Regions from separate parts of the Neobacillus sp. NRS-1170 genome, predicted to be linked through region 2. Evidence: a T-box and tRNA genes for the amino acid it is inferred to sense, from the RefSeq annotation. Region 2 holds a T-box; the other holds one or more tRNA genes.
The links. A T-box is a leader RNA that pairs with one kind of tRNA and senses whether it is charged. The one in region 2 lies ahead of leuS (leucine--tRNA ligase), so its partner is inferred to be a tRNA-Leu.
Positions count from the first base shown of each region.

Region 1: it has a tRNA-Leu gene. The T-box ahead of leuS (leucine--tRNA ligase) is inferred to sense a tRNA for this amino acid. The anticodon was not compared.

Region 1 is NZ_JBITPF010000048.1:20-16,119, reverse strand. Features, by position in the region: gene ACIFOT_RS20295 (pyruvate, water dikinase regulatory protein) at 1-261, opposite strand, end outside; gene ACIFOT_RS20290 (helix-turn-helix transcriptional regulator) at 279-914, opposite strand; gene ACIFOT_RS20285 (Fpg/Nei family DNA glycosylase) at 1,116-1,925, opposite strand; tRNA gene ACIFOT_RS20280 (tRNA-Ile) at 2,026-2,099, opposite strand; tRNA gene ACIFOT_RS20275 (tRNA-Gly) at 2,104-2,177, opposite strand; gene ACIFOT_RS20270 (esterase/lipase family protein) at 2,436-3,677, opposite strand; gene ACIFOT_RS20265 (TM2 domain-containing protein) at 3,960-4,286, shown strand; gene ACIFOT_RS20260 (hypothetical protein) at 4,743-5,033, opposite strand; gene ACIFOT_RS20255 (hypothetical protein) at 5,383-5,520, shown strand; one part of gene ACIFOT_RS20250 (IS3 family transposase) at 5,917-6,800, opposite strand; one part of gene ACIFOT_RS20250 (IS3 family transposase) at 6,800-7,079, opposite strand; gene ACIFOT_RS20245 (DUF438 domain-containing protein) at 7,309-7,587, opposite strand; gene ACIFOT_RS20240 (lipopolysaccharide kinase InaA family protein) at 7,808-8,368, opposite strand; gene ACIFOT_RS20235 (NAD-dependent epimerase/dehydratase family protein) at 8,411-9,328, opposite strand; gene ACIFOT_RS20230 (phosphotransferase) at 9,417-10,484, opposite strand; gene ACIFOT_RS20225 (ATP-grasp domain-containing protein) at 10,517-11,695, opposite strand; gene ACIFOT_RS20220 (glycosyltransferase family 4 protein) at 11,707-13,005, opposite strand; gene ACIFOT_RS20215 (PIG-L deacetylase family protein) at 13,002-13,658, opposite strand; gene ACIFOT_RS20210 (YkgJ family cysteine cluster protein) at 13,872-14,222, opposite strand; tRNA gene ACIFOT_RS20205 (tRNA-Leu) at 14,739-14,820, opposite strand; tRNA gene ACIFOT_RS20200 (tRNA-Trp) at 14,843-14,913, opposite strand; tRNA gene ACIFOT_RS20195 (tRNA-Tyr) at 14,917-15,001, opposite strand; tRNA gene ACIFOT_RS20190 (tRNA-Ser) at 15,020-15,112, opposite strand; tRNA gene ACIFOT_RS20185 (tRNA-Met) at 15,129-15,205, opposite strand; tRNA gene ACIFOT_RS20180 (tRNA-Ala) at 15,223-15,298, opposite strand; tRNA gene ACIFOT_RS20175 (tRNA-Pro) at 15,321-15,397, opposite strand; tRNA gene ACIFOT_RS20170 (tRNA-Leu) at 15,459-15,547, opposite strand; tRNA gene ACIFOT_RS20165 (tRNA-Gly) at 15,553-15,627, opposite strand; tRNA gene ACIFOT_RS20160 (tRNA-Leu) at 15,663-15,747, opposite strand; tRNA gene ACIFOT_RS20155 (tRNA-Thr) at 15,753-15,828, opposite strand; rRNA gene rrf (5S ribosomal RNA) at 15,997-16,100, opposite strand, start outside.
Region 2 is NZ_JBITPF010000047.1:12,500-28,599, reverse strand. Features, by position in the region: gene ACIFOT_RS19940 (lysophospholipase) at 1-556, shown strand, start outside; gene ACIFOT_RS19935 (tetraprenyl-beta-curcumene synthase family protein) at 575-1,657, shown strand; gene ACIFOT_RS19930 (class I SAM-dependent methyltransferase) at 1,680-2,252, opposite strand; gene ACIFOT_RS19925 (TIGR01212 family radical SAM protein) at 2,257-3,207, opposite strand; gene ACIFOT_RS19920 (YtzC family protein) at 3,466-3,729, shown strand; gene ACIFOT_RS19915 (glycogen biosynthesis protein GlgD) at 3,744-3,923, shown strand; gene ACIFOT_RS19910 (NapC/NirT family cytochrome c) at 4,348-4,860, shown strand; gene ACIFOT_RS19905 (ammonia-forming cytochrome c nitrite reductase subunit c552) at 4,863-6,317, shown strand; gene ACIFOT_RS19900 (MDR family MFS transporter) at 6,671-7,855, shown strand; T-box leader at 7,991-8,213, shown strand; gene leuS (leucine--tRNA ligase) at 8,382-10,799, shown strand; gene ACIFOT_RS19890 (rhodanese-like domain-containing protein) at 10,856-11,161, shown strand; gene ACIFOT_RS19885 (ferric reductase-like transmembrane domain-containing protein) at 11,196-11,723, opposite strand; gene ACIFOT_RS19880 (FAD:protein FMN transferase) at 11,710-12,597, opposite strand; gene ACIFOT_RS19875 (hypothetical protein) at 12,597-12,968, opposite strand; gene ACIFOT_RS19870 (sporulation protein Cse60) at 13,117-13,302, shown strand; gene ACIFOT_RS19865 (NAD(P)/FAD-dependent oxidoreductase) at 13,412-14,680, opposite strand; gene ACIFOT_RS19860 (putative polysaccharide biosynthesis protein) at 14,873-16,100, shown strand, end outside.

The sequences.
Region 1 (16,100 bases), on a different contig from region 2:
AACTGCTAATATACCTTCTTCGGAAGCACGTCGATCGATATATTCCTTTAAAGAAGGAATAACAATGGTATACGCAATAATGGAGTGACCTCGTTTCGCCAGCATGATGACATCTTCAATATCCTCAAAGTCATCGACATAGGAATTGCGGCGGATTTCAACCTGTCCTCCGTTAAATTGTGTTGCCACTGCTTTTACTACAAACTCAGCCGTTTCCCCTACTGAGTCAGAAACTACATAGACAACCTCTTTCTGGACCAAAATGGCAGCCTCTCCCCTTAGTGTGATTTTTCTTCCATAATTTCCAAATAGGCTTTCGTAATTGTCGTTTTTGTAATTCGTCCCACTAGCAAATATGTATTGTTTTGCTCTTCCTTAACAACTGGTAAGGAGTCTATGTGGTTATTTATCATTTTTTTCGCTGCTTCAAGCAGAGTTTCATCAGGATTAATGGTGATGATATTCGGCATCCTCGTCATGATGACACTGACCGGCAATTCATGAAGATTCCTGTTTCCTAATGATGCTCTAAGCAAATCTTTACGGGAAATCACTCCAGCCAAATGCCCTTCTGTATCTACGGCATACAGGGTACCAACATCCTCTAAAAATAATTGGACTATAGCGTCGTAAACCGAGGTCGATTTTTCAACTACAATTGGATGTGCTTTGTAATCCGTCACTTTTTGATGGATAAATTCCTTAGCTTGGAGCTTAACTTCATAATTATCATTAAAGAAATAACCGACTCTTGGTCTTGCATCCAAGTTTCCTGACATAGTTAAGATAGCGAGATCCGGCCGTAATGCTGCCCTGGTTAAAGATAATTTCTCTGCTATTTCCTTCCCTGTTATAGGTCCATTCTGCTTAACAATTTCAAGAATCTCATCTTGGCGTTTCGTTAGTTTAATCATTAACACCCCCTCACTTTTCCATTAGGTATCTTATTTTATAGGATAATTTTAAATGTGTTATACTTATTTGTATATAGTATATTACATTTGATGCAAAATCGAAACAATAACTTATACTTTTTTTTGACAAAATAGAAAACTATTTATTTTAAATATTTTGATTATTTTTTTAAAAAAATTTCCCGCTATTGATCGCGGGATCTATTTCTGACAATTAGGACAATAAAAGGTTTTCCTTGAAGAAATCATTTCTTCGATGATTATCGCTCCACACCTTATACATGTCCCACCTTTTCTGTCGTAAACTTTGCGTATTTTATAAAAGCTTCCAGTTAACTTGTCGCCAGTATAAAATGGATTTTCAAGATATCCACCATGTTTTAGGGCTTCCTGAAGGACGAATTTCATAGATTGGTATAACTGTCCTCGTCCCATTTCGTTAATATCATCTATATCTTTTGATGGTAAGATCTTTGCATGGAAGCATATTTCAGCAGAATAGCAATTGCCAATACCAGCTATGAATTCTTGATCCAGCATCGCTGTTTTCAAGCGACCATGTTTTTTATTGATTCTTAATAAAAAGTCATTTACGGTGAAATCGTTTGACAATGGTTCGGGGCCCAAATGGGAAAGCTCCTTTTCGACTTCTGATTGATTATAGAGGTGAAGATATCCTAGTCTTAAACCGATAAAATACAAATGATTTTGCCCGAACGATAACCGGATTTGAACCGTTCGTTTTGGTTTGTCCGCTTCAGATCCATAAAACATCCAGCCTCCGAGCATTAAATGCAAAAGAAGGATTTGTCCATTTTGCAGTTGAAAAAGCAAATGCTTCCCACGCCTATTTATATTGAGCACTTTTTGCTGCTTAACGGTATTGATAAATAGTGTAGGATTAAGATTAATTGATTTTTCCCTGTTTACTTGTACATCGGTAATAACCTGACCAGCTATCCTTTCGTTTAACAGGATTTTATAGTTTTCCATTTCCGGAAGTTCTGGCATTTCATGTACCTCCACATAATGATCCATTTCTTCGATTTATTTTCCCCAAAGACACAAAAAAACCGAACAAAAATTGTTCGGTTTCTCTAAAACGATATGATGGGCCTAAATGGACTCGAACCATCGACCTCACGCTTATCAGGCGTGCGCTCTAACCAGCTGAGCTATAGGCCCAAATTGGAGCGGGTGATGGGAATCGAACCCACAACATCAGCTTGGAAGGCTGAGGTTTTACCACTAAACTACACCCGCATATGTTTTCAACGACGAAAATAATTATAACAGTATTTTATATATTTGTCTAGATATTATCAGTATATTAATAATTCATTTTATGTCGTAGTAAGTATGGTCTTTTGATTAACCGAACACCTAGTTTATTTTGGTATCCGGTCAATCAAATTTTTTTCATTGACCCTGAGTCCTCATTTTTTGGGTTCTCGGGCAATGAAAGGCCATTTCATTTACCGCATCCCCTCTTATTACTTGCTCTTGGTCAATGAAATTAACTCATTTTGGAAGTCCATGGAGTTGATTGGCGATATTTAAATAGAAGTCATTAATTTGTCTAATTCCAATAACATGAGCTTCACTTAATCCAACAAAATCGAAGTGATCCCATGTGTATTGGACGGGATAGTAGTTCCATTCTCCTTTTTGAATCGTGCCGTCAAATGATTTATTTGCCTGTCCGAATGGATATTTGGAAGATTTCACGTTAACAATACCATCGTTTTGCCACCAAGATTTGTCAATCACTGGTGCAGGGTTTGTTCTTGTATAAGAGCCAATGAACAGACTTGAATCCCATAACAGAGGAGTCATGGTTGGCAGCGGATAATAATGACCAGTCAAAAGTCCTTTATAGGAGGCGTCCCCAGTATATGAAAAATAGTATACATCTTTATTGGTTTTCACCCAGTTGTTAAGTTCAGCAGCTCCGACAGTGTTTAAATCATACGAACTTATATCTTTACTAGTCCAGATTGAGCTATTCATGACACGATCCATATAAGTAAGGAAGGATTCTTCTGGTTTTCGTTTCAATCCCCATTGGTCCATCTTGAAATCATAAACGATATTTTCGCCACCAGCTCCTGTTACAGCAGCATAATCAGTAACCATATTTTTAACAAGCGTTTTTACTGTTTCTGCATCAGCATACGTAGAACCATTATTCGGTGTAGCCAGCGTGGTAACACTATGAACCCAATGCTTTCCCCCTTCAAAAAGTGGAGAAATTCCTTCCTCAGGGTGCGCCTTATAATATTCTTGTTCAGACTGGCTTCCATTTTCCAATAGCTCTGTCAGCATTCTGATAGTTTGTCCACCCATACTATGTCCAACAAGGTGAATCTTATTTTTACCATTCCATTCGCTATAGAAGCCAGGAAAAGTCTGTCCATATCTTGCGTGTCCAAACTCTTTTGCATGGGCAGCCCCATAGTCAACCGTTCCACCTGTAATATAGTAATAAAGTTCCACCGCCCTATCCCAGTTACTAGAAATTGGTCCAACCTCGGCAGTATACGTTTTGTGTCCGCTGTTATTCAAATATTGTTCAAGGTCATTCATGCCTCCCCAATATTTGAAGCCAAACAATTCATCTCGTCCCCATCCTGTTAGCCCATGTACCAATACAATTGGATAATCATTACCGGAAGATTCAGATGTTGAAGACGATTCAGCACTTGCTGAGAAAGCTGGCATGAGCAAGCTGCAAAAGAATAGTGATGATAAGACATACCGCATTTTTGATACCCCCTTTAATAAATATTTACAATTTTCTGAATTACATTTTTATTTTAAAAGAAAACAAATAAAAAAGGACCCTACATTTGTAGGAATCCTCTTGTACTATAAATTTCTATTCATTTTATTAATTCCGTTTTTCAGGACCAAATCGAATTTATTACGGATAAAAATACCTATTTTTACTATTATCTACTAGTGTAGCATTCTGTAATATCAGATCTGATTGTTCTTGTGAGAAATTCAATGGATTAAAATTTAACTCATAGGAGTTGGCATAAATTGAATAACCTATTGATGAAAAATGATTTATCGGCAGAACAACTTGCAATGGTTAATAGTGAAATGAGCAAAAAACAAAAATCAAAGGGAATTGCTTATGCTCTTTGGTTCTTCTTAGGTACTTTTGCTGGACACCGTTTTTATTCAGGTGATATCGGACGAGCGATACTAATGCTATTATTTGGATGGGCAACATTATTTATTTGGAACTTTGTTGATGTATTCTTTATCGGAAAAAGAATTGAACAAAAAAATGAACAACTTGAGACCGATATAATTATGACTGTTAAAGCTTTATCAAACAACAAAAACGCAGCTAATACCTGATATTAAACAAAATATTATGTTAATAGAGTAGTTCCTAATAAGGAAATGCCCTTTTTGTATCGGATCTAATTCGTTTTTTCACTCGGTATTATTTATCAGGGCCAAAAGCGGCACTTTTATAAAAAATAAAAAGACTTTCAACAATTACGCTGAAAGTCTTGATTCATTTACATTTTTGATACCGATGGTCGGGGTCGAACCGACACTCCTCACGGAACACGATTTTGAGTCAAGACTCTTCGCTTCCAAGCCACCAGTACAATAATATCAACAGTTCATTAAGTTTTAAGTAAAATCGTAGCATACGATTATTCACTATTATGCAGCTTATTATCTGAATAGTCAAGCGTTAATGACTTGTTTATTGAACCTAGCCTGTTGGATCTGCTTGTAATTCTTGATAAGCTCGGCTTCATATTTCCTTGCATCATCCTCATTATCAAATTCAGCCACAATTTAATATTGCAGCTTCCCCTCTTCCATTAACTTTTTATGTTCTTGATTTCTTCTGTTTGTATACCTTCTGCATCGATACCAAACTCCACTACCGACATATACAACTTCATCATCATGCCGATGCTCGTAAACTATAAACTTGTCAGTCTTTCTAAGTTCGTTTTGATTGAGATTGTACTTCTTAGTGAGTTGTTGAATTTTTTGAAAAGTAGTTCCATAAATGTTTGCAATATCTTGGTTGGTCATTTTGTCTAGTAAATGCTGCTTAAGTTCTTTTTTATTTGGTAGCATTCTTATCACCTCATTCATACTTCTATCTGCTCTATCTCATTTGTAAACCAAAGTTGAAATAAAATTTGGATTTTATGCCCAAAAAACGAACTAACAGATGGTAAACCTACATTAGAAGTTATTTACAGGGGAGGAAATATTTCGAAGATAAGAGTCGTTAAATGTCAGAATGATTTGTTTTGGTATAATTACATGATCGGAGAAGAGTTTGAGGTAGTTCGAGCTGTTAACAATCCTAATAATGAAGGTCAAGCATACGAAGTCTTGTTCGATGGCTTTCCATCATACATAGAATACGATGATGCTGAGGTTGTCTTTGAAGAGTTCAAGCAATAAGGAGATGTTCTGAATGACTGCTGAACAATTGTTTGAAATGGTTAAAACGATGGATAATGAGCAGCGATTGAGGTTTCTTCTGATAATGCATAATGAGTACTTTTGCAAAGGCGAACCAATCAGAGAAGAGGATATTGATTGGGGTGATTGAGGTTTATTTAATTTCTTATTTAATTTTTGATTAACCAAATTAAATAAACTCGACACTTATTGAAAACTTTATTTAACTTTTTATTTAATTTATTATTTATGACCGTTATAACTATAATATCAGTCATAACAGTGTTCCTACGAAGCTCTAAGTTGAAACAATTTAGGGCTTTATGGTGGTTTATATTATTAAAGCTACGTTAAATGCGTTGTATGTAAAAAATAAAATTTTTATTTTATTTTTTATATTGGAGCAAAATTATGTTGAGGTGAAAGAATACGTTATTCTTTTTTCAAAAACGGTAGACAGAGATTATTAAAAATACTAATGATAAATAAAAAGCTCCCAATCTTAATTGAACTGACCTATTAAATTGAGACAATGAAAAAGCACCGTTTATGCTGCCTGTTCCCTAAACTCAATAGGGGACAGGTAGTTTAATTTTGCCTGAAGTCGTGTTTGATTATAATGATTGATGAATTTTTCAACTCTTTCGATTACAATAGAATTTGTAAGAAACTCTCTTCCTTGAGAGTAGAATTCTTCCAACTTTATGGTGGAGTGGAAGGATTCAATCACGGCATTATCCAAGCAATTGCCTTTCCGGGACATGCTTGTGGTAATGCCTTTTTCTTTTGCTATTCTTTGAAATGAGTGGGACGTATATTGAGATCCCTGATCGCTATGAAGTATTAAGCCATTCAATTCACGACCTTCTACAGCGTCTTTTAAAGTATTTATTACTAAGGAAACATCTTGGTTGGTACTAATTTGATATGCGATAATCTCATTATTATATAAATCCATGATTGTGCTTAGATACAACATAGATTGTCCGAACGGAAGGTAAGTAATATCAGTTACCCATTTTTCATTTGGTCTAGAGGCTTTAAAATTCCTATTCAAATGGTTAGGTACGACTACCTTCATTTCGCCAGATATATTATTATTACGTTTTGGCTTTACCCGGCATTGCAGGTTATTTTTTTGCATGATCCGTTGTACTGTATTACGATTGACCTTCGTCTTATAATCGCGTAATAGCCAGGCTCTGACTGTCCTATGGCCAATTAGAAATTTATAACGTTTACAAATTTCAATAATTTGTTTTTCGAGTTCAGTTTTAACCTTTTGCCCCCATTTCCTCCACCTATAGAAAGTAGATCTAGGTATATCTAAGCAATGACATAGTAAAGTTACACAATATTTATCTTTTAATTTTTCAACTAAGGCGACTACAGCTCCTGGAACCAACTCCTCTCGATTTCTTGGTACTTTTTTAAAATCTCTATTTGTGCCTTTAAATGCTCATTTTCTCTCTTTAATTGTTCATTTTCAGATAATCCTTCAGAACCTTTCCCATAAGAGTATTGTTTACCTATCCCTTGTGCTAAACGATATTGTTGCCCTTCACGATACCACTGCATCCACCGTTTAACCTGAGTAACATTGGTTATTCCGAATTTATCCATAATTTCACGGTTTGAATACTCACCACTCAATTTCATCTTAATAACGGCCATTTTAACTTCTTCTGAGTAAGCATTTTTCTTTCCCATAAGAAAACACCTCCTGAGTCACGTATTATTTAAATACGATTCAGGGGGTGCTTTTTCCTTTGTCTTATTTAACTAGGTCTCTTCATAATTTCAAGGGAGCTCTTTTATAATATTATTGGGATCAGGAAAATAATGATAAAATCTTAGTCAACGTATTTCCCTGCGAAACCCCTTAAATCGACATGAAGTCACAGACGATTATTTTCAATTAAGGCATTTCTAACACCATTTATACCGCCGCCTCCTCGACCGACCAATTAAAAATTTCAGTGTGAGCTGCATATAATCGATGGACGTCTGCGATTGAAATTCCATCGTCTGTGAGAAATTCATGCGGAAGCTGGCAAATTTCATCAAGGGTCACTTTTCCAAATAAAGCATTAAAATGCGCTTTTACTTCTTCTACATTTCTTCCGTTATGAAGACCCTTAAATATTTCTTTTAATATGATAATACGTTCTGTGTTTTGTTCGCTTTGTTGTTCACGGTTATTTATCATTTCACTCATAAGTATACTCCTTCGCGGTGGAAAGCTTAAATATAGCGATAATTTATCATCTTCCAACAACTTTGTTTATGATGAAAATCATTCAAATGAATGAATTTATTAATAACCTGTGAACATTTCAATAATTGCAACCTAATAACTACTATAAAAACTCTCAAATTTCTTTTGCCTTGGAATTTATTTGACTATGGCGTATAAGGTCATTAATCAGCTTACCGATTCATTCCTTCCATTTTTTGTATAGGGAAGGGCGGAGCTTTTTCACATGCTTCAAAAATGTTTCCAAAAATCCTAGTTTACCTAAATCTTTTAATAATCTTGAAGGCACTTCCGTTTTCCTGTTAAATGCCCTCTTTAGGTCAATTACTTTAATTTCCCCATGATCATTCAATAAAATATGACGAATCTGTGTATCACGTCTCGTAAAACTGATTCTTTTAAATTCATCCAACATGAATAATATTTTTATTACGAGTGCTTCAGAAATCTTTTTCTCTTTTTTTAGGAATTCTTTAAGGGAAGTGCCGTTGACATACTCAATCACAATATAATTTGTACCATATTCAAAGAGTTTTGGAATAACTGAAGAGGATTTCCCCATCTGATAGGCAAATAATTCTTCTTTTTGCGTTTTTTCATTCACAAAAATTTTGACGCATTTGTCAGTTGAAACCTGATAGACTGAACCATCATTCCCCTTCCCTATCATTTTGTAACCCTTTAAAGCCTTTGTGGAAATTCTCCCGTTATTTTTATTAACGAGTTCCTTAAATTCTTTCAAAAACATTCACCTCCCCAGTGATTTGATGGTATGCTTTGCAAATTACAAAGCGGTTTTATAATAATTGAAGGTTTCCCTTAATCCGGTCTGTATGTCAATGGATGGCTTCCAGTTTAAAAGATTTGCCGCTTTGGTATTATCCAAACAACTATTTCGAATATCACCATTTCGTTCGGGCATTGAAATAGGTGGAATATTACACGAAGAAATTTCTGAAATCATTTGATATAGTTCATTTATGCTTGTTTTTGTATTACTGCCGATATTAAAGGTTTCATTTGTTCCATAATCAATGGATAGGACATTGGCTAAGGAAACATCTTTTACATAAATGAAATCTCTAGTCTGTTCTCCGTCTCCAAATATAAAGGGCGCTTCACCCTTAAGAACCTTATTGAAAAATGTCGAGATGACTCCACCTTCCCCTTTTGGAGTTTGACGGGGACCATAAACATTAGCATATCTAAGAATGGTGTAGGGAATTTGATAAAGGTTGTTAAAAGTCTGAATGTATAATTCTGAAGTGTATTTTGAAATACCGTAAAAGGAGAGGGGCTTAGGGCGGAAGTTCTCCTTTACACTGCAGTTATTCTGTTCACCGTAAACGGCACAGGAGGATGAAAAAATTAATTTCTTTATGTTGAACTTATGGCAGCAGGTAAGTAATCGAATAGTGCCGAGGATATTTGAGCTGGCATCTTCGAAAGGATTGTCGATTGACCGGGTAACATCTACTTGAGCAGCAAGATGAATCACAATCTCGGGTTTCTCTTTTTCAAAGATCGGTTCTAGTTCCGAGGAGGTAATATCCACATTATAAAAACGGGCTTGGAGAGGTACAGTATCGCGATTACCCGATTGTAAATAATCCACTACCAACACTTCGTATCCCAATTCGATTAATAACTGTGTAACATGAGATCCGATGAATCCTGCTCCCCCTGTCACTAGTACCTTCATCAGATTTCACCACTCACTTTACTAATTTCCATGCATGTACGTTCATACTCTTTCATGGATACACTCCTTTAGCTTATTTTTGCACTACTTAAAGTAAACCTAGTTCTTTTCCCCAAACGACGACCTTCTCTAAATACCGTTTTAATAATGCACTCTTTTGGCCATCAAGCGACCTTCGTAAATGATTGGCCAGTTTTTTTTCTAAAGTCCTTTGTAAATATGCCTTCTTTAAGAGCTTCAATGGCTCCTCTTGAAAGATTATTCCATGTTTTTTCATTTCCTGTACATATACTTGCACGCAACGATTTCGAATTTCTTCTTCTCTTTTTTGCCAATCCGAGCGGAAATCAACTAACAATTCAACAAGAACCACCAAGTCATACCAGCATGGTCCGTATTTTATTGACTCCCAATCGATTAATCGAAGGTCCCAATCTTCCGAGTCACATCCGTTTTTAATGCAAATATTGTGGACATGGAGATCGCCGTGGATAAGACATTGTCCGGTTTCAAATATTTCTGGAAAAAAAACTGGTCCCTTATTTAAAATTTTTTGGATAGCACGATACTTGGGTTTGACCAATTCTTTTAAATTTTTATCCTTCATTGCCAGATCAAGATACTCCCTTGTTTTTTCAATCAATTCCACATTCTTTTTTGACTTTTGATCTGAATCAAAATGAGGAAGAGAGGAGCCGAAGAGGTGTGAATGCTTCTGGAATCGTTTTTCAAAAGTTTTTGCATGAAATTCAGCCACAAGAGGGATGATTCTCTCTAAATGCTGCGGTGCCAGTTTAATTTGTCCCCTTAGAGGTTGTATAAATTCCGTAAACATCCAAATTTCTTTATTATTAACATTTTCAAGCCAGTACAACTTCGGCATAATTTCATTGAATACATGAAAAGCCTTTGAGTACATTTCAATTTCCAATATATGTTTATCTTTTAACGGTTTTTTGAATATTTTTAGAACAATCGGTATGCTCTCTCGGCCATCCGTCATAACGAGCTTCCAAATGCTAGTTTTTTCCCGCGAATTTTTTAAGTTTTCAATTTGATCTTTTGCCAGTTTAACGGGTTTACCCAGTGCCTTTGATAACTCTTTATCCCAGCCGAAACGGGGCCACTGGCTAATAATTTCATCTTTACTGTTCATTGGAAAAATATGCTCCTTTACTTTTGTATCAGCTAACTTCTCCTCCACAGGTTTCGCAAGTGAGAAACAAAGCTCCGAATAAACGGGAGTGGATCATCCCAAGCAAATAAAGCCTCTACCTTTTTGCCTGAAAGGCTTTTTAACCATGCAGGAAATGTCATCTCGCCATTTTTTCGTTTTTGACGGAAGGATAGAAAATCCCGGACTAGATACACCCACTTGATCCCCTCTTTTTGCCTCGTTACAGGCTTTGGGTTCTGGCCTGTAAGTGATAAATAGTACAAGTAGGCCAAATTCACACCGCAAGCTATGGATAATGCCTGAGTTAAGCCTATTCTCGGATTAATTTCAATAAATTTTAACTGTCCGTCTCTTGGGTCCCTTTTAAACTCCGTAATCGCCAAACCTTTAAATTGGATTTTTTGGAGAAATGATAAGGCCATTTGAATAACTTCCTCATCTCGGATGCTTAAGGCGAGTGCAGAGGAGCCGAAGCGAGGGGGAAACTGGTGCAATTTTTGATTCATCCAGACACCGATTAAGTTCATTTTGTCATCAAAAAACGTCTTAACAGAATAAATGCAATTCTCATGACCTGGAATGTCTTCCTGTATGAGGAGCTCACCGAAAGGACGATAAAAATGGTACTCATTCCTGAGCTGGGCCGCTTGCTCAACGACGATTGCTTTTTTATACAAACGGTGGTCAATTCGAGTGCGAAAATGGGAAGAAAAAACAGGCTTTAATATACACGGAAAAGTAATTTGATTAATAATTTGCTCAAGATGCTTTTCATCTTGAATGGCGAAGGTTTTTGGGCATGAAACGTTCGAATTGACAGCAAGATCATAGGTTAAGCGTTTGTCAAGAACCGCTTTCACAAGATCGTGCTCAGGTAATAAAAATTGATAATAATTTGCTAAGATGTATCTGTTTTTTGAAATAAAGTAAACATAGTCATCCGAGCCGGCAAATAGGACTGCTTTTTTTCGATATTTTCCAGCAGTTTGAATTAAAAATTCGAGTAAAGCACTTTCCTCATCAACAGGATTTGGACATATACCACAACTGGCATGACGTGTTTTACCAATTTCATATTTTCCCTTGGTATCGTAGGCATTTACTTGGATGCCTTCTTTAGCTAAACTTCGAACAATTCCAATTCCCGTTGCACTCAAATCCAGTACAACAACAGGAGTGTCATGGCTCATTAGATCAACTCCTAATTTAAAGATTGGTAGATTTCCACTATTTCCTTTACCATGCTGTCAACGGTCAGATGCTCATTTGCATAGGATTTAGCCTGGCTGGCTAGTTTGATCCGTAAAGATTTATTACGTAATAGCAGCAATAATTTTTCGGCAAGCTGCTCCGTGCTGCCAGGCTGAGCTATAAGCCCTGTACGGTTTTCTTGGATGATTTCCGGGATGCCCCCGATATTTGTTGTTAGTATGGCTTGCCCAGCAAGCATTGCCTCAATAATCGAGATAGGCAGCGTGTCGCTTGTGGTTGGCAGGACAAAAATATCAGATTGGCTTAACAATTGTGGAATGTCATTTCGCCTTCCTAAAAAGAAGACATTTTTAAGGTTCAGCTTTTTTACCTGCTTCTCAAGAATCTCTCGCATCTCTCCATCCCCGACAATCCTTACCTCTACATTTTTCAATTCATCTTTGATGAGAGCTAGTGCGTCGAATAAATACTTATGTCCTTTCCGCGGACGGAGGCGGGAGACACAGGTTATAATCGTCTTTTCATGTCCATTTTGATCACTTTCTGCCTTAAAATCGATTCCTGTGTAAACCGTTGTCATCCTGTTGTCATCAGCACCTAATTTTTTAAGCAGCGGCCGAAAGGCTTCACAGAGGTTAATTACATGGTTTGCATTTTTAACCGCTTGTTTATCAATGGTTGAATAATATGCTTCTTCAATTGAACCTTTTTTAAGTAATTTAAATTTTAGTTTGTTGTGGGTCATGAATCCATGCGGGGTAAAAAGAAGCGGAATTTCATAGGATTTATTCACTATTCCCGTGACATTACATGTAAACCGATCCTGGGCATGAATGAGATCATATTGATGTAAATCCAAAGCCTCCATCATTATCTTATAAAGTGAAAGATTGCATAAATTATTTAAAATATTTTTATTGACGGAGCCATATCGATCGAGAAGATACTGGGTAAAATACTTGGAAATTTTGGAGTGCAATTTTCTCTTAACTTTTTTAGGAAAATGGTTTGGTGCAAAGACGTCTACGTGGTGCCCCAATTTTTCCAATCCCGCTTTAAGTGCTGCAATATATTTTTGCAGTCCGCCAACAGCGGGATAATCCCAAAAGGTCGTGATTAAAATTCGAAGCTTTTTGTTGTATTTTAGACGCTTAGGTGCGTTTCCTTTGTATATCCTTGTTTTTTCATTTTTCCAAACAGGTAAGCCATAATATTGATCCATGGCTGTTAGCAGATAAGAAAACTGGGATGGGAGTGAACTCAAATCATCAATTTGCATATCCATCATTTCCAAACCCTCCTAATGATTTCGAACGCTTCTGCATATTCAACACCGACGGTCATTCCCCTTACACGAGCTAAATATTTGATGCCTTCATAGGAACGTGGATGAGGAAAAGGCCTCATTTCAACATCATAATGCTGCAGCGCCTTGATTTTATCGTCGATTGTGTCTGTTACATCTACAAAGTAATTGGGCTTAAAATCTTTGTCAGTCGTATGCTGGCTCCATTCACTCGAAGACACGGTTTCAAAACAGATTATTTCAATCGGTTTTTTTCCAGGCAGGGGCCTGGCTGCCGTCAACACGGCTTGAAACAAAATTTGATGGTCACGATTTATGTCGCCATAATGATGAGTGAAAATAATCGATGGGTCATACTTGCTCAATAATGCTTCAATCGATTTATTGATTTCTTTAAGCGGAATGGTTTCCAATAATAGATTTGGGAGCTCCAAAAAAATTACCTCTTCCACCCTTATTTGTTTATTTGCCTTTAATATGAACTGATTGATGTGATGCTCCTCTTCCTTTCGTCCTTTGGCGGCAATGACGGAAATGACCTTATATCCGTTATTAACCAGTTTCATTATGGTTCCGGCGCTGCCAAGAATTTCATCGTCAGGATGAGCTGCAATCACAAGCACATTCTTACTCATTAAACACCTCAACTCCTAAAAAATACTCTTTTGAAAGTATATGAAAAATAATGATTTGGGAAACGGACAAACGTTTATGAAATGACAAGAAAAGGTGCCCTTAGAAAGGACAAAAAACCACCTTGATGGAAGGTGATTTCTCGTTTTTCTTTCCAAAAGAATAAGTTCACATTACGATTACTTATTTTTTGCAATTGAGGGCTGCACTTTTTTTTACTTACTAAAATCTTTCCAAGTAAAATCAACACTTAGCATTCCAACAAACTCTTCAGCCTGGGGTTCCGGATCATTTGTTGCTGCTGCCGGATTTTGGAAACAAACTAAATTTTTATAATAGCCAAATTTCCGACAGGTATCAGGCCTTGCTGAATGAATCCCGCATCTATCTTTATCTAAGTCGTAGAAAATACAAGTTCCATAAAATCTTTTCTGATTTTGAAGCTCTAATCGGAAACGAGGCGGAATGGATTTAATCTTCGTTTTGATTTTCTTTAATTCCTTTGCAGTTACTGGTACGGGACCGCAGCATAGCCCTTTGCATCCTGAGCATGGAAGGCTATCCATAATAGATCCCCCTTTTCTTTCATTTTATCTATTTAATAATCTCATAAAATTAAGATCACCCAACTTTTCTAAAATCCCCACTTTTGATAAAATGGGACCATTTCCGGTCGGCAATATAATTCAAAGTGCTTCACTTCTTGGAGTAACGGGTATTGTAAAATAGTATTTATTCTTTATAGACATAGTCTGTTATTACTCTTGCAAAACCGATTAGCTCAACTTTCTCCTGCCCATATATCAGTCCAAATTTTATCTATTTTATTCTTAATTTCACCTGTAATCATGTTGGATCTCCTCATGCTTTTTAAAAGCTTCAATATCTGATGGTCTTGTCCTGATTAATTTCAATTCATCTTCTGTTAATGACCTCTTTCTTGCCATCAAAATTCCTCCCAATGCATCTGATTTAACGCATACGATTTTGGCTTATTTCAATCGTGTTAGAGGAATAAAAAAAGACCTCCAACATGAACTGTTGAAAGTCTTGATTTATAAGGATTCTCACCTTATTTTTGATACCGATGGTCGGGGTCGAACCGACACTCCTCACGGAACACGATTTTGAGTCGTGCGCGTCTGCCAATTCCGCCACATCGGCAAAGTGATAATAATAAAAATAACAGGGGCAGTAGGAATCGAACCCACACTGAAGGTTTTGGAGACCTTAGTTCTACCTTTAAACTATGCCCCTAAATGGTGGAGGGGGACGGATTCGAACCGCCGAACCCCGAGGGAGCGGATTTACAGTCCGCCGCGTTTAGCCACTTCGCTACCCCTCCAAAAAGGATAAATAAATATGGCGGAGGAAGAGGGATTCGAACCCCCGCGCGGTTTAACCCGCCTGTCGGTTTTCAAGACCGATCCCTTCAGCCGGACTTGGGTATTCCTCCGTAATAAAAAACTATTTGGTAGCGGCGGAGGGGATCGAACCCCCGACCTTACGGGTATGAACCGTACGCTCTAGCCAGCTGAGCTACACCGCCAAATATATTATTGAAATTGGTGGAGCTTAGCGGGATCGAACCGCTGACCTCCTGCGTGCAAAGCAGGCGCTCTCCCAGCTGAGCTAAAGCCCCATGAATTTTGTAAAACTTCGACTGGTCGGGAAGACAGGATTCGAACCTGCGACCCCTTGGTCCCAAACCAAGTGCTCTACCAAGCTGAGCTACTTCCCGAATAATGAAAGTTATTTTACTAACGTAAAATAATTTGTTTAATTTACTTCGTAAAAAAACTTGGTGCCGAGGACCGGAATCGAACCGGTACGGTAGTCACCTACCGCAGGATTTTAAGTCCTGTGCGTCTGCCAGTTCCGCCACCCCGGCAAAAATGGAGCGGAAGACGGGATTCGAACCCGCGACCCCCACCTTGGCAAGGTGGTGTTCTACCACTGAACTACTTCCGCATTATGATTAGTTATTTTGCTTTCGCAAAAAACATTGGTGCGGGTGAAGGGAGTCGAACCCCCACGCCTTGCGGCGCCAGATCCTAAGTCTGGTGCGTCTGCCAATTCCGCCACACCCGCATAAATGGTGCCGGCTAGAGGACTTGAACCCCCAACCTACTGATTACAAGTCAGTTGCTCTACCAATTGAGCTAAACCGGCATAATTTAAAAAGAATATTAATATCGAGCACGCTGGCTAGTTATCGTCATCCCAACCTTAGAGTGCATATTCAAGTAGCAGCTCGGTTGGTATGCTGATGTCTATTCAGGAAGCTTATTCGGTCGTGCTCTACCAATTGAGCTAAACCGGCATAAAATAAAGTAAACAGCCTGGCAACGTCCTACTCTCACAGGGGCGCGTGCCCCAACTACCATCGGCGCTGAGAAGCTTAACTTCCGTGTTCGGTATGGGAACGGGTGTGACCTTCTCGC
Region 2 (16,100 bases):
AGTGTTTATACTGGGGCATAGTATGGGGGGGCTGATTTCAATCCGCCTTCTGCAGGAAGAAAGATTAAATATTGCAGGGGTTATTCTATCATCACCATGCTTAGGCCTTGTAAATACACCTTCAAAATTTTTAGAGTTTGTTTCACATGGGTTAAATGTCGTATTCCCTTCCTTCAGGGTCAATTCAGGTTTAACCGTTCACATGGCGACGAGAAATGCAGACGTAAGGGAAGCTGATTCCAATGATACTCTTTATGTGACAAAGGTTTCGATAAGATGGTATCGTGAACTTGCTGCGGCTATGAAGGAGGCATTCCTTAAGCTTGAACAAACTCAAGATATTCCGATGCTTCTTATGCAAGGCGGGGATGACAAAATTGTCAAGAAAGGAACCGTTAAGGAATGGTTCAATCATGTCCCATTATCGGAAAAAAGGTTTAAAGAATGGCCAAAATACTACCATGAAATTTTTAATGAACCTGAGCGTGAAGAGGTATTTGAATACGCAAAGGATTTTGTTATTAGTCAATTAAAAGCAATTGGTTATATTGTATAGAAAGGGTTGTCGTATTCCATGAAGCCAATCACCCTTATGTCCAGGGTTTATCGAAAAATACTTCCAGCCGTACACAAAGAATTGGCTTATTGGAAAAGCCGAGCTGAAAAAATTCCGAATCCTGAACTAAGAACTCAGGCTCTGGCTAGTATTGAGCATAAAACCTTTCATTGTGAGGGAGGAAGTATTCTAGCTATCACTTCAGGTGAACATTATAAAAAAGCAATTAAGTTTATTGTTGCTTATCAAACGATTAGTGACTATCTTGATAATTTATGTGACCGAAGCACCTCACTAGATCCCGATGATTTTGCGGTCCTTCATGAATCAATGCACGATGCACTTATATTAGATGCGGAAAAGAAAAATTATTACCGGCTCCGCGAGGATCAGGATGATAATAACTATTTGAATGATTTATCAGAAGCCTGCCGCGATATTTTAAGGGATGTTCCTCATTATGAATTGATAAAGGATTATCTGCTTGAACTGTGCCAATATTATTGTGATCTGCAAATTCATAAACATGTAGTGAAAGATGAACGAGTGCCGCGTCTTGAAAATTGGTTTCATCGCTATCAAAATCAATTGCCGCCGATGGAATGGTATGAATTCTCTGCCTGTTCTGGTTCAACATTAGGGATATTTTGTCTGATTTCTTATGCGATGAGGGAAGATTTTCAGGCTAGTGACGCCGAAAACATTCGAAAGGGTTATTTTCCCTATATTCAAGGCTTACATATCCTTTTGGATTATTTTATCGATCAAGAGGAGGACGTTGCCGGAGGCGATTTGAACTTTTGTTCTTATTATGAAAGCGAAGAAACGCTTTTTAAGCGGTTAAAGCATTTTGTTACGGAGGCTGACAGGCATACGGAATTTCTTCCCCATAAAAAATTCCATCAGTTAATTAATCGCGGACTATTGGGGATATACTTATCTGATTCAAAGGTCCGAAAACAGAAAAATGTACGTAAGCTAGCAAAAGGAATTATCAAATCTGGCGGATGGATAAGTTATTTCTTTTATTTCAATGGACTTGCCTACCGTTCGCTGCAAAAATCGGTGCCATCCTTTGTAACTAGACTTATGATAAAATAAAAAACCAGGCGTGGCCTGGTTTTTACCTTTTTTCAATTGCAACAACAAACGGAGGGTTATTCAGTTGATTGATAAATTGATACTGAAGAACATGTGCAGTTTTTTGGTCTATTTCTTGGCAATATTGAATTAGAGAATCCCGTTCAACGGCCCCTTTCTCGTGACCGTGATAAATAACAAGAACAATGATTCCCTGAGGTGCCATAATCTTCATTAATTGCTCAATGGCAACAATAGTCGTTTCTGGCTGGGTCACAATTGATTTATCACTGCCAGGGAGGTAACCAAGGTTAAAAATGGCCCCGGTAATTTTTCCATGATAATTCGTTGGTATTTTTTCTGATAAATGCTCGTGACCTTCATGAAAAAGGGTTACACGCTCTAACATTGCGTGTGCGCTTAGGCGTTCATTGCTGGCATGGATAGCTTCCTCTTGAACATCAAATCCAAACACTTTACCGGTTTCACCAACCAAATCGGCTAAAAATAACGTATCATGTCCATTTCCTAAAGTAGCATCTACGACAACATCGCCGGTTTGAATAGCTTTTTTAAGTAGGCTTTTTGCATACGGAAGAATTCGTTCCATTTTCATCGATTTAAACCCCTTGATAAAATTTGCCTTGCCAACTTTCCCGGCGTTTTAGTTCCGCATCAATCGAGTTTAATACTTCCCATTTGTTTACGCTCCACATCGGACCAACCATTAAGTCAATTGGTCCATCACCTGTAATTCGATGGACAATCATTTCCGGCGGTAAAATTTCTAATTGATTGCATACTAAATTTACATAGTCCTTTTGTGAAAGAAACTCGAGCATACCCTTTTCATATTGTTTCACCATTGGAGTGCCTTTTAAAAGATGAAGCAAGTGAATTTTAATTCCCTGTACATCTAATTTGGCAACTTCCCGCGCCGTTTCCATCATCATGTCATACGTTTCGAGCGGCAGGCCATTAATTAAATGCGAACAAATCCGAATACCATGTTTCCTTAACTTATTGACACCATCTACATAGCATTGAAAATCATGTGCACGGTTGATCAGTAAAGCCGTACGTTCATGAACCGTCTGTAAGCCTAACTCAACCCATAAATAGGTTCGTTCGTTTAATTCCGCTAAATATTCGACAACATCATCAGGGAGACAATCGGGACGGGTAGCGATCGAGAGACCCACTACGTTTTCCTGCTTTAGTACAGTCTCGAACTTTTCTCGCAATACCTCAACTGGAGCATGAGTATTAGTATAGGCCTGAAAGTAGGCCATATATTTACCATCCTTCCATTTTGCATGCATTTTATCTTTAATTTTGTTGAATTGTGTTTCAAGAGGCTCGGCACGGTTCCCGGCAAAATCTCCGGAACCTGAAGCACTGCAAAAGGTGCAGCCGCCATGGGCGACCGTACCATCACGGTTAGGACAGTCAAAGCCGCCATCTAACGCGACTTTAAATACCTTATGACCAAATTGATTTCGTAGGTGATAATTCCAAGTATGATAACGTTTATTATCAGATGCATATGAAAAAGGTTTTGTCTGAAGCATCCTGAAAACCTCCTTTATTTTGTAATTATGTTGATTGGAGCGGAAAGCGAAGCGCCTGGGGCGCAAATCAACATATTCAAGTTTAAAAAAAGTTTGCATAACTTTCATTTTAACATGAAGCGAAAAGCTTATCCATTGCGTTTATCACAGTTGAATTCCCAACATTTATCAAATCGTTCATTGTCATAGGAAAGCAAATGGAGAACAGAATAAGAAATGAAGCAGTGTGCTTCTAAAGAGAAGAAGGGGGTTCTAAAGATGGCAACTCGTGAATCCATGGAGACATTAATGCAGCAATGTGAGGATGCTATTCGATATGCCCAGGAACAATACAAGGAAAGCAGCCTTCAAGAGCATTATAATAACGACGATTACACTAAAGCCTTACAAACGCTTGAAGAAACCTACCAAGATATTGCAACAATGGCCCACAGTGCAAATTCTCAGCAGCGGGAGCAGCTTCACAGAATGAGGCTGCAAATTCAACAGCTTCAAAACAATATGATCCTGCAAGGGCATTAAGGGAGGGAACCTTTTTGAAAAAACGTTCAAAACAACAAAACCCCGAACAAACAACACGAAATGGCATCAATAATCAAGACCTTGAATTCGGACAAGATGTTGATGTCGTCAAGCAGGCTAAAAAGAAATATGAAAATTCAGGCGGCCAGCCAGTTAAATCGAAAATGCATCAAGAAAAAGACCAATCGTCATAATAAACATGCAAGATCCCTCATTTTTTTCTTAGAGGGGTCTTTTTTTTCTGCATCTAATCGCTTTCAAAAGTGGTAAAAATCACATGTGATATCAATTTCTCATTAAAAACACCTTCAAAATAGGATAAAAAACCTGTTCACATTTTCGAAACATCTCTAATTTTATGTGTGACGCACGTCACAGATTGAGCTGTTTTTTAATGGTTTAAATAAGATATTAGATTATAAAATTAATTCCAAAACCTCCACTTTTTGCTGGATAAAAGATTGTTTACTAGCATCTTTTTTAAAATTTTTATGTGAATTAATTCACAAAATTTTTACATCAATTAACCGCACACAGTTTTCGTTGTCAAATTTGGATTAAGGTACTAAGGTACTTTAACTATATAAAGAGAGAAAGAACTTTATGGGAGGTGAAGAGATGATTAAAAAACTTCTTAAAATCGACAAAAAGCTCTTAGTTGTTATGGCTCTGTTAGGCGGAGTATTTTTATCGCTTGTAACAGTAAAAACCATGGCCTACACAGATTCACCGGGCTTTTGTCAAAACTGTCACACGATGCAATCGGTTTATACCTCATTCATGGACTCAACCCACGCAAAATTGTCCTGCAATGACTGCCATCTTCCCCACGAGAATATAGCTAAAAAGCTTTTTTTCAAGGGTCGGGCAGGGATGACACATGTGTACTACAACTCCTTAGGCACAGAGGATATTCCTGACGTCATTCATGCGGCAGACAGAACAATGAAAGTCATTAATGAAAACTGTATCTCCTGCCACAAAAGTACGATTACGAACGTATCACATGATGCTAAGGATAGCTGTGTTTCCTGTCACAAAACCGTACCGCATGGAAAAGGCTTTAAGGATGATCATTATAAAGAGCCGCCTAAATCAGGAGAGTTATTAGAGAAAAAGGGAGGATTTTAAAAATGGGAAGGTTAAGATATGGGGCATATCTTTTCCTGGTCGCAATGGTATTGATCATATCCGGGTGTGATCATGATTCCGGTGAGAAAACAGCCGCTGCAGCAGGTCAAAAGACAACGGGCCTATCTGAAGACGAAATTAGTAATGAGGCGTTTAAAAAATTATTCCCGCTTCAATATAACAGCTATAAGAAAAATGAGAAAATGGAAGACACTACCTACGGAGGCTCTGAAAAACGAAGCAAATATGAAGCAGATAAGGAGCCGCTGCTGCCAATCCTATTTAACGGATATGGATTTGCAACGGAGTACAATGAAGAACGCGGCCATACTTATGCACTAGAAGATATTCGCAGCATTAAACGGATTACCGATAAATCAGTTGGATCTTGTTATACATGTAAATCAACAGCAGTGCCAAAAATGATTGAAGAAATGGGTGACCACTATTGGGGAGCAAATTTTAATAAGGAAATTTGGCCAAAAGGGGAGGCCTTGGGTCACTCACCAATTGGCTGCTCTGACTGTCATGATCCCAAAACAATGGATTTACGTGTAACGCGGCCAAGCTTTTTTAAAGCGCTAAAAGCACAGGGTGTTGATGTTTCTAACCCAACGAAGAATGAAATGCGCAGCTACGTTTGTGGTCAGTGCCATGTTGAGTATTATTTTTCTGCAAAAAACAGCGAAGTTACTTTTCCGTGGACGAAGGGCTTCAAACCAGAGGACATGTATGAATATTATAATACTATTGCCAAACAGAATGGGTTTGAAAAAGACTGGATTAGCAATATTTCCGGAACTCTAATGTTAAAATCGCAGCATCCTGAGTATGAAACACATATGTCAGGAACACACGGAAAAGCAAATGTATCCTGCGCTGATTGTCATATGCCATATGAGCGTGTAGATGGAAAAAGAAAAATCACCTCACACTGGTGGACTTCACCACTTAAAACCATGCAAACTTCTTGTGGACAGTGCCACGGTGATCGTGATTTGGATAAACTAAAAGACCGCGTTCTTGAAATTCAAGAAGCAAACGTAAGTGCCTTACATGAAGCTCAAGAAGTTTCAACCACCTCACACTATTATGTAAACAAAATGATTACGTCTGGTGTAAACAAGGATAAAATAAAACAAGCTCAAGAATATGTACGCAAGGGTCAATGGTACTGGGATATCGTTGCTGCTGAAAACTCTGCCGGCTTCCACAACCCGCAAGGATCGATGGATTCACTAAGGATTTCAATTGAGCAGTCCAACAAAGCAATCTGCTTAGCGACGGAAGAACTAGTGAAAAAAGGCGTCAATATGGAAGAGCTTGATAAGGAAATTGAAAAAGTGAAAAAAGCAGTCTTAGAAGAAAAAGAAAATGATAAGAAAAAAGACAAAGCGGTAAATGCCTACTTCCCTGCACAAGCACCGATTGTACCGGCTACGCCAATAAAAAAATAGACTCCTTCCTTTAGAACCCTTATTCGTCCCGCCAAGAAGGAACAAGGATGATATTGGAAAGAGGCTGAGAATAAGATGAGTTTTGAAACACTGTTTCTTGTATAGATACAGTGTTTTCTATTTATTTTGTCAAAAGATTAGTGAGGTGTCAATTTGAGGAATTTTTATCTCGGAAGGCGGATATAATTAAGAGTTTCGCGAAATTAATTTGAGGTTAAGCGAAATTCAAGCTTAAACACGCGAAATCCTTTCCTTACGATTATTGTTTATAGAAAAAGATTGCACATAAATATAAAAAGGTCTAAAATTACCAAGGATATCGAAATAATTTTATGATAAAGGAGCGTATTTTCATGCCACGTGCCTTATGGCTTTTAATTATCGGGATGGCAGTGAATGTAATCGGCTCTTCTTTTTTATGGCCTTTAAATACCATCTATATTCACGAACATTTAGGAAAATCCTTATCGGTTGCTGGAATTGTTCTGATGTTGAATGCAGGGGCAAATGTCATCGGAAATTTATACGGCGGCCATTTATTTGATAAAATTGGCGGCTATAAATCTATTCTTCTAGGAATTTTTATTTCACTTGCAGCCCTTGTCGGATTAACCTTTTGGCATGGCTGGCCAGAATATGTTGTTTTTCTAACGATTGTTGGCTTTGGAACAGGGATTATTTTTCCCTCCATGTATGCGATGGCAGGCTCAGTATGGAAAGAAGGCGGGAGAAAGTCATTTAATGCCCTATATGTCGCGCAAAATCTTGGCGTAGCAGTAGGTGCTGCACTTGGGGGATTGGTAGCAGATTACTCATTTCAGCTTATTTTTCTTGCCAATATGGTTATGTATGTGATCTTCCTGCTTATTGCCGTTTTCGGATATAAAGGTATTTTAGTAGATTCGGAGAAACAAGAAAATAAAGCAAAAGCAGAAAAAGGAATAAAATCCAAGGCGAATCTTCAGGCATTAATGATTCTTTGCTTAGGCTATTTACTATGCTGGGTAGGATATGTTCAGTGGACTACCACAATTGCCTCCTACACACAGGAAATCAATATAACCTTAACGCAATACAGTTTCTTATGGACAATTAACGGAGCGATTATTGTTCTAGGTCAACCGCTTTTGCATGGGGTGCTGAAATATCTTTCTTCATCTTTAAAGCTTCAAATACTTATTGGAATTGGCATTTTTATTATCTCATTTATTGTTGCAGGGAACGTCAGCGCCTTTTCAGGATTTCTAGTTGCTATGATAATCCTAACAATTGGTGAAATGTTCATTTGGCCTGCCGTCCCAACTGTTGCCTTCAGTCTGGCACCAAAGGGCAGGGAAGGCTTCTACCAAGGAATCGTCAATAGCACTGCAACCGGAGGAAGAATGATTGGCCCGCTGTTAGGAGGCATGCTTGTAGATTTATATAGCATATCAGCCTTATTTACCGTTTTAATTGGATTATTTCTCATTGCAATCGTCACGACCCTTTTATACGACCGAACCTTAAGGGTGTCAGGCACCGTCCGTGGACAAATTTAATGATTTGTCCACGTGTGGTGGACGTCAGGTTTAGAGGTTTAAATGGGAAATTTGTTGTCCATTATGAAATTAGGCAGCGGGGTTACTTGCAAATTGATGGGAAATTTAATACAATAACCGTAATACTTTTATATTGAAAAAACAGTGATTAGGAGTAGTAATGGTCCCTATCCGCACTAAGAGAGTTGACGGCTGGTGAAAGTCAACCGGGTAAATCATGAACTCGCCTATGAGTCGCAAGCATGAATCTAAAGTAATGCTTGCCGTTTACCGCGTTAAGGATAATGAAGCGAGTGTTTTAAACACTAATGTGGGTGGTACCGCGGGAAGATACATATACAATCCTCTCGTCCCTTTTTGGGATGAGGGGTTTTTTATTTTTTTATCCAGCTACAGCGCCTAGCACCTCTTTGGTCTAAGCCGAATCCGCCCGAGAAGGTTAAAAAGCAACCTTCCCGCCGGATCGCCTTATGCTTGTCGGGGCTGGTCAAGGCGCTTCCGCTTTTACCTTAAGGAGGAACAGAAAATGAGTTTCGATCATCAGCAAATCGAAAAGAAGTGGCAAAAGAAATGGGAAGAAGAAAAGACCTTTAAAACAAGCGAAGAATATGATAAGCGTAAATTTTACGCTTTAGATATGTTTCCATATCCATCAGGAGCCGGCCTTCATGTGGGGCATCCAGAAGGCTATACAGCAACCGACATTCTTTCACGAATGAAGCGGATGCAAGGATACAACGTTCTTCACCCAATGGGCTGGGATGCATTTGGCCTTCCGGCAGAGCAATATGCCCTTGATACCGGGAACGACCCTGCGGAATTTACCGAGCAAAATATCAACACTTTCCGCAGACAAATTAAAGCATTAGGTTTCTCTTACGATTGGGATCGTGAAGTAAATACAACAGATCCTGAATATTATAAATGGACACAATGGATTTTCTTAAAGCTTTGGGAAAAAGGTCTAGCTTACATCGATGAGGTAGCGGTGAACTGGTGCCCGGCACTTGGAACTGTCCTTGCGAATGAAGAAGTCATCGATGGTAAAAGTGAACGCGGCGGTCATCCTGTTGAACGTCGTCCGATGAAGCAGTGGATGCTTAAAATCACGGCATACGGCGACCGTTTACTTGAAGACCTTGAAGAGCTTGATTGGCCGGAAAGTTTAAAAGAAATGCAGCGCAATTGGATCGGACGATCTGAAGGTGCGGAAGTAACATTTGCCATTGATGGGCACGAGGAAACCTTCACAGTATTCACAACGCGTCCGGATACGCTTTTTGGTGCCACCTATGCGGTGCTTGCTCCTGAACATTCTTTTGTAGATAAAATTACAACTTCTGAGCAGCGTTCAGCCGTTGAAGCATACTTAGATAAGGTAAAGTTAAAAAGCGACCTTGAACGTACAGACCTTGCGAAAGAGAAAACTGGCGTATTTACGGGTGCTTACGCAATCAACCCAGCTAATGGCGAAAAAATGCCAATCTGGATTGCCGATTATGTATTAGCCAGCTACGGAACAGGGGCCATTATGGCGGTGCCAGCTCACGACGAGCGTGACTATGAATTTGCTAAAGAATTTGGATTACCAATTAAAGCGGTTGTAGCAGGCGGCGATATTGAAAAAGAAGCCTTTACAGGCGATGGTGATCACATCAACTCCGAATTCTTAAATGGTTTAAATAAAGAAGACGCGATTTCTAAAATGATTACCTGGTTGGAAGAAAAAGGTATCGGTACGAAAAAGGTAACGTACCGGTTACGTGATTGGTTATTTAGCCGTCAGCGCTACTGGGGCGAACCGATTCCAATTATTCATTGGGAAGATGGCACAATGACAGCGGTACCGGAAGAAGAGCTTCCATTGACATTACCAACAACGAAGGATATCAAACCATCAGGAACAGGTGAATCACCACTTGCTAATATTGCTGAATGGGTAAATGTCCTCGATCCGGAGACAGGCAAAAAAGGTCGCCGTGAAACCAATACAATGCCACAATGGGCTGGCAGCTGCTGGTACTATTTACGTTATATTGATCCAAAAAATAGTGAGGCCCTAGCAGCACCAGAAAAACTAAATCATTGGTTACCGGTTGATATTTACATTGGCGGAGCTGAACATGCCGTTCTTCACTTGTTATATGCCCGCTTCTGGCATAAATTCTTGTATGATATCGGTGTGGTTCCAACAAAAGAGCCATTCCAAAAGTTATTCAACCAAGGAATGATCTTAGGCGAAGGCAATGAAAAAATGAGTAAATCAAAAGGAAATGTTGTCAATCCGGATGATATCATCGACAGTCACGGTGCAGATACACTTCGCTTGTATGAAATGTTTATGGGACCTCTCGATGCATCGATTGCATGGTCGACAAACGGCTTGGACGGTTCCCGCCGCTTCCTAGATCGAATCTGGCGATTATTCGTAGAGGAAAATGGGGAGTTAAGTCCTAAAATTCAGCCGGATGTAGAAGCATCGAATTTGGAAAAGGTCTACCATCAAACGGTGAAAAAGGTTACCGAGGATTATGAGGGACTAAGATTTAATACCGCAATTTCACAAATGATGGTATTTATTAATGAGGCCTATAAATCATCAGTTCTACCTAAAAATTACGTTGAAGGATTCGTCAAAATGCTTGCACCGGTTAGTCCGCATGTTGCTGAAGAGTTATGGGAAAAACTAGGCCACAGCGGCACGATTTCCTACGAAACATGGCCAGCATATGATGAAGCTAAGCTAGTGGACGAGGAAGTTGAAATTGTCATTCAAGTTAACGGTAAGGTGAAAACGAAACTTATGGTTCCAACTGATGCAAGTAAAGAGGCGTTAGAAGGAATCGCCATGGATGATGATCGAGTGAAGGAACAAATCGAAGGAAAAACAGTTCGAAAAGTTATTACTGTTCCGGGCAAACTAGTTAATATTGTAGCAAACTAATACTATTAAGCATCCTCCTTCTTTAGGGGGGATGTTTTTCTGAAAGGATGAGTGGGATGGAAGAAATTCAAACAATTACACCTGAGGAGTTACAGAAGAAGCTAGAAGCTGGGGAAAAACTGGAGCTTGTCGATGTAAGAGAAGATGATGAGGTAGCTTTTGGAATGATTCCAGGTGCAAAGCATATTCGCATGGGAGACATACCTGCGAACCTCGACTATTTTGACAAGGACAAAGAATATATTTTTATCTGCCGTTCTAGCGGCCGTAGTGGCAATGTTTGCCATTATTTGCAAGACCAGGGCTACAAAGTCCGCAATATGGTGGGCGGAATGCTGAACTGGACAGGTGAAACAAAATAACCGATTCCTTTAGGGAATCGGTTTTTACTTGCCTTTATGGAGAAACCTCAAGTTTTGGTTTACTCTTTTGCACCATGAAAGCTATAAGTATAGCAGGAATAATATTAACAGCTGCAATCACCACTGCCTGAAAATCCGTTCCAATAAATAGGCCATGAATCGTAACGAATAAATATAGAATCGGATTAAGGGCATGTAATTTCCGCCATTTTTGATAGCCAATCTTTTTCCTCACTTTTGAGGTGACTATCGTCATGATCAAGAAATATAAGGAGAAAATCCCCAATGCCATTGGCAGGGGCTTATAGTCAGTATTAAAAGGAATCAATACTTCAACCCAATTAAAAGATATATTAGTATCAATCAATAGGAAACCAACATGGCCCAGGGTAAGAAACAGCGCCAAATTTGCCAGGGATTCATGCAAAACCAACGGAATGGTTACATTACGTTTGCGCTTTTTTTGAACCTGAGAGTAAAGTCCAATGAGCACCGACAAGTATAATAATAAGTAGGCTACTGTACCCGTGGCTCTAATTATATACCATTCAAACATTTCCATCCTGTCTGCCTCTTTTCCAAATCTCTCCGTCTTTATTGATCAATACGGATAAGCACCCTTTACTCTCTAACCAATCTTGTCCTTTATCTGCACCTAATAACAGGGCAGTTTTGGCCCAAACATCAGCTTCCAGGGCAGTTGGAGCCGTAACAGTTGCCGATACAATTCCGGTTTCAGAAGATTTTCCGGTACGGGAATCTATTAAGTGATGTGCCTGTTTACCATTTAGCATCCACTTTCTTTTCATGGAAGTTGACGTTGCCAGCGCTCCATCTTTTACCTGGATCGAAGTAATGATTTTTGTATTTTCAAATGGATTCTCAATCCCAATGTTCAACTGCCTTGGCAGGGAGCCAAAAATACGAATATCGCCGCCAACATTGATAAACCCAAAGCCTATTTTTGCTAAAAGATTTGCAGCATTGTCAATTACCCAGCCCTTGGCAATTCCTCCAAGGTCGATTTTGGTATGAAGCATGACCGACTGCAAACTCTCATTTAAAGTAAATGGGTTTATAGCAGCAATCGCTGAGGGGGAAGCTATTTCTAGCTTTTGCCCTTTAATGATTTCAATAGATTTTGAATAACCGATGCTTTCAAGTGCCGTTAAAACACCTGGATTAAAAATTCCATCTGTTTCTTTATAAAAGCTCTCAGCCAAAGTTAAAATTGAAAACATGTCGGCCGAAATGGCAACCTCTTTTCTGATTTGTTGGTTAAGGAGCGAAAGTTCACTATCCTCTTTGAAACGGCTGCAGGTATCCTCCACACCTTCAAACAATTTATAAACCGGCATCAAATCATTTGCAAACAGCTCACAGCTAATCGAAATCTTTAGGATCGTACTCATGGAGTTAAATTGATAGTTATACATTAGGTTCCACCTGTAGTTGTATCAAAGCCGCCATGATGTCCAAATCCAGGACCGCTGCCATTTGAAAATTGATCTTGCCCACTGCTATTGCCAGATTGATTATCGCTGCCAAAATTATCAGCAGTTCCTTGATCGTTTTGATTAAATTGACTATCTCCTCCCCACGAACTGCCTTGTTCTGGTTGCTGACCGAAATTAAAATTGTCCTGAGTTTGCTGATTAGAATTATTGTTAGAGGGTTGCCCTTGATCTATTGCCACTTGATTAGTAGCTTTATCTCCATTGGATAATCCAAGATAGGAAACCATCCCAGCGACTAAGGCCAGGCTGCCAAAACTGACTCCCCAAGAGATTTTTTGTTTTTTATCCATTACTAATGCTCCTTTCAAACTTGAAAATGTCTTTCTAGAAAATAATTTACAAGCCCAAACTTAAAATAAACTTAACTTTTCTAAGAGATTAATTTTAAAAATTCAGAAAAATGGTGATAATGATAGAAAAAAAGAAAGGGAGAGGACCATGATACAGGTCAAATTGTTTGATCGCGAGCATGAAAAGGATTTAGAAAAGGAAATGAATCATTTTTTACGAGGGTTGGATGAAAAGAGTCTATTAGATATTAAATATAATGTGGCAGCGATGACAGAGGAAGAAGAGGAAGAACAAATTTATTGTTTTTCAGCAATGATCATATATAAGGCCTGATTTTTGACATCAGGCCTTTTTTAATTGATAGTATAAATTTTGACTTCGAGAATTGTCCAGCTCCAGCGCCTAGCCCCTCGAGGTCTCTAGTCGGGGCTGATCAAGGCGCTTACGCTTTTTTTGTATCAATAGCAGCATTGGTTCCAGCCAATCTTCCAGTAACAAGAGCAGAGGTGATATTATATCCGCCAGTGTAACCATGAATATCAAGTATTTCACCGCAAAAATAAAGGCCGCTCATGAATTTTGAGCCCATAGTCTGGGGTTCGATTTCTTTCACGGAAACCCCGCCTCCCGTTACGAAAGCTTTTTCTAGAGGAAGAGTTCCATTAACTTTAATCATAAATTGCTTGCAGCTTTTAGCAAAACTACGGAATTTTTCGTTGGAAATCGTGCCTCCTTGCTCCGCAGCTTCAATTCCGTTTTGCTCTAATAGAAAAAGGAGATATCGCTCCGGAAGCATTCCTTTTAAAGTGTTCTTGATACTCTTCTTAGGTTCCATTTTTACAAGCTTCACAATTTCTTGGAAAAGCTCTTCTTCCTTTTTATCTGGAAGAGCATCAAGGCTCATCGTTACTTCTTTCAGGTTCCATTTTTTCAAAGCTTTTACGACAAACTGACTGCAGCGGAGTACAGCTGGACCGCTGATTCCAAAATGGGTAAAAATCATATCCATCCGGTGAGAAATGAGCGGCTTCCCTTTTGGATTTAACACACTGAGTTCAATGTCTCTTAAAGAAAGACCTTGCAGCGATTTATCCCGAATAAATGGTTCACTTGACGTGACCGGGACTTCCGTTGGAAACAGTTCGGTAATCGTATGTCCTGCTTTTTCCGCCCAGGCATAGCCATCTCCAGTTGATCCTGTATGGGGAACAGACTTGCCGCCAACGGCAATGACGATGGATTTTGTCCCAATTTTTTGTCCGTCCTTTAACAATACTCCAGAAACATGGCCATTTTCATACAAAACATCTGCTACAGGGCTATTTTTAAAAATCGTCACCCGCAGCTTTTCCAATTGAGTTAACAAAGCATCAACGACAGACTGTGCTTTATCAGATACTGGGAACATCCGCCCGTGATCTTCTTCCTTTAAAGCGATTCCTAACCTTGCAAAGAACTTAATAATATCTTCATTATTGAAAATAGAGAAAGCACTATACAAAAACTTCCCGTTTCCAGGCAAGTGCTTAATGATTTCTTCTACGGGCAGGCGATTGGTTACATTACAGCGTCCGCCGCCGGAAATCGCCAGCTTTCTTCCAAGCTTGTCCCCTTTATCAATTAACAGCACCTTAGCCCCTTTTTCACCCGCAGCAATGGCTGCCATTAAACCAGAAGGGCCGCCGCCAATGACAATGACATCAAATTCCATAATTGCACCAACTTTAAATAGATTCACCTCATTATAAACATTTCATGGCGAAAATAAACGATTTTCACAAATTTAACTTGGTTGTTAGTAGCATCAGAGGGAAAAGAGTTGTAAACTACTAATAGTGTGCAAAAAAAGTCGAATTTTTTATGTGAAAAAGCGCACGTATTTCTTCGGGTAGGAAGGGATTCTATGCAATCTAAGCTTTTAAGAGGAACATTTATTTTAACCTTTGGAACAATACTATCGAAAATTCTTGGATTAATTTACGTTATTCCATTCTTTCAAATAGTCGGTCGGTCAGGGACGACCCTTTATCAATTTTCCTATGTTCCATACACCATTTTTATAAGTGTCGCAACAGCGGGCGTCCCGCTGGCTGTTTCAAAGTTTATTTCAAAATACAATGCCCTTGAGGAATATGCGGTCGGCCGGAAATTATTCAAATCAGGGCTAATGATTATGTTATTAACCGGTTTATTTGCATTCCTAGTCATGTATTTTGCATCACCGACATTAGCGGAAATGAGCATTAGCGGCGATAAAAAGGCGAATTTATCAGAGGTTACAACCGTCATGCGTGCAGTGAGTTTTGCCTTGATAGTTGTCCCGTTTATGAGTTTAATCCGCGGCTATTTTCAAGGTCATCAATCGATGGGTCCATCTGCTCTTTCACAAGTGGTGGAGCAAATTGTCCGAATTACATTTACTCTGCTGGGCGCATATGTTGTATTGCATATGTTTAATGGAAAAATGGTTACGGCTGTTAGTGTAGCTACGTTTGCTGCGTTTATTGGGGCAATCGGAGGACTGCTGGTTTTATTTTGGTATTGGTACAAAAGAAAGCCGTATTTAGATGAGTTACTTCAGCAAGATAAAGGCACTATAGATATTTCCCTTAAAGAAATATATAAAGAAATCTTTATCTCAGCCTTTCCATTTGTATTGGTGGGAATTGCCAATCCATTATTTCAAGCCATTGACCAATTCACCTTTAGTAAAGCAATGGCCGAAATAGGGAAGGCTCCACAATTAGCGGAATCCTTTTTCTCCATTTTGAATTTTGAATCACATAAAATCGTCATCATACCGGTATCACTTGCGACTGCCTTTTCGTTAACACTTGTACCAAGTATAACAAAGGCTTTCATTGAAGGAGATAGAAATAGCCTAAACCACCAGCTTAACCAAACCTTTCAGGTCCTATTATTTTTAACTTTGCCGGCAGCTATTGGGTTATCTTTATTAGCAGAGCCGGTTTACACGGCATTCTATCAGCATGATTTGCTTGGGGCAGGAGTTTTAAGGGTCTATGCTCCAGTGGCCATTCTCTTTTCCCTATATTCTGTAACAGCCGCAATTCTACAGGGAATTAATGAGCAGCGCTATACCATTTTAAGTCTGCTGGTTGGTTTATTAA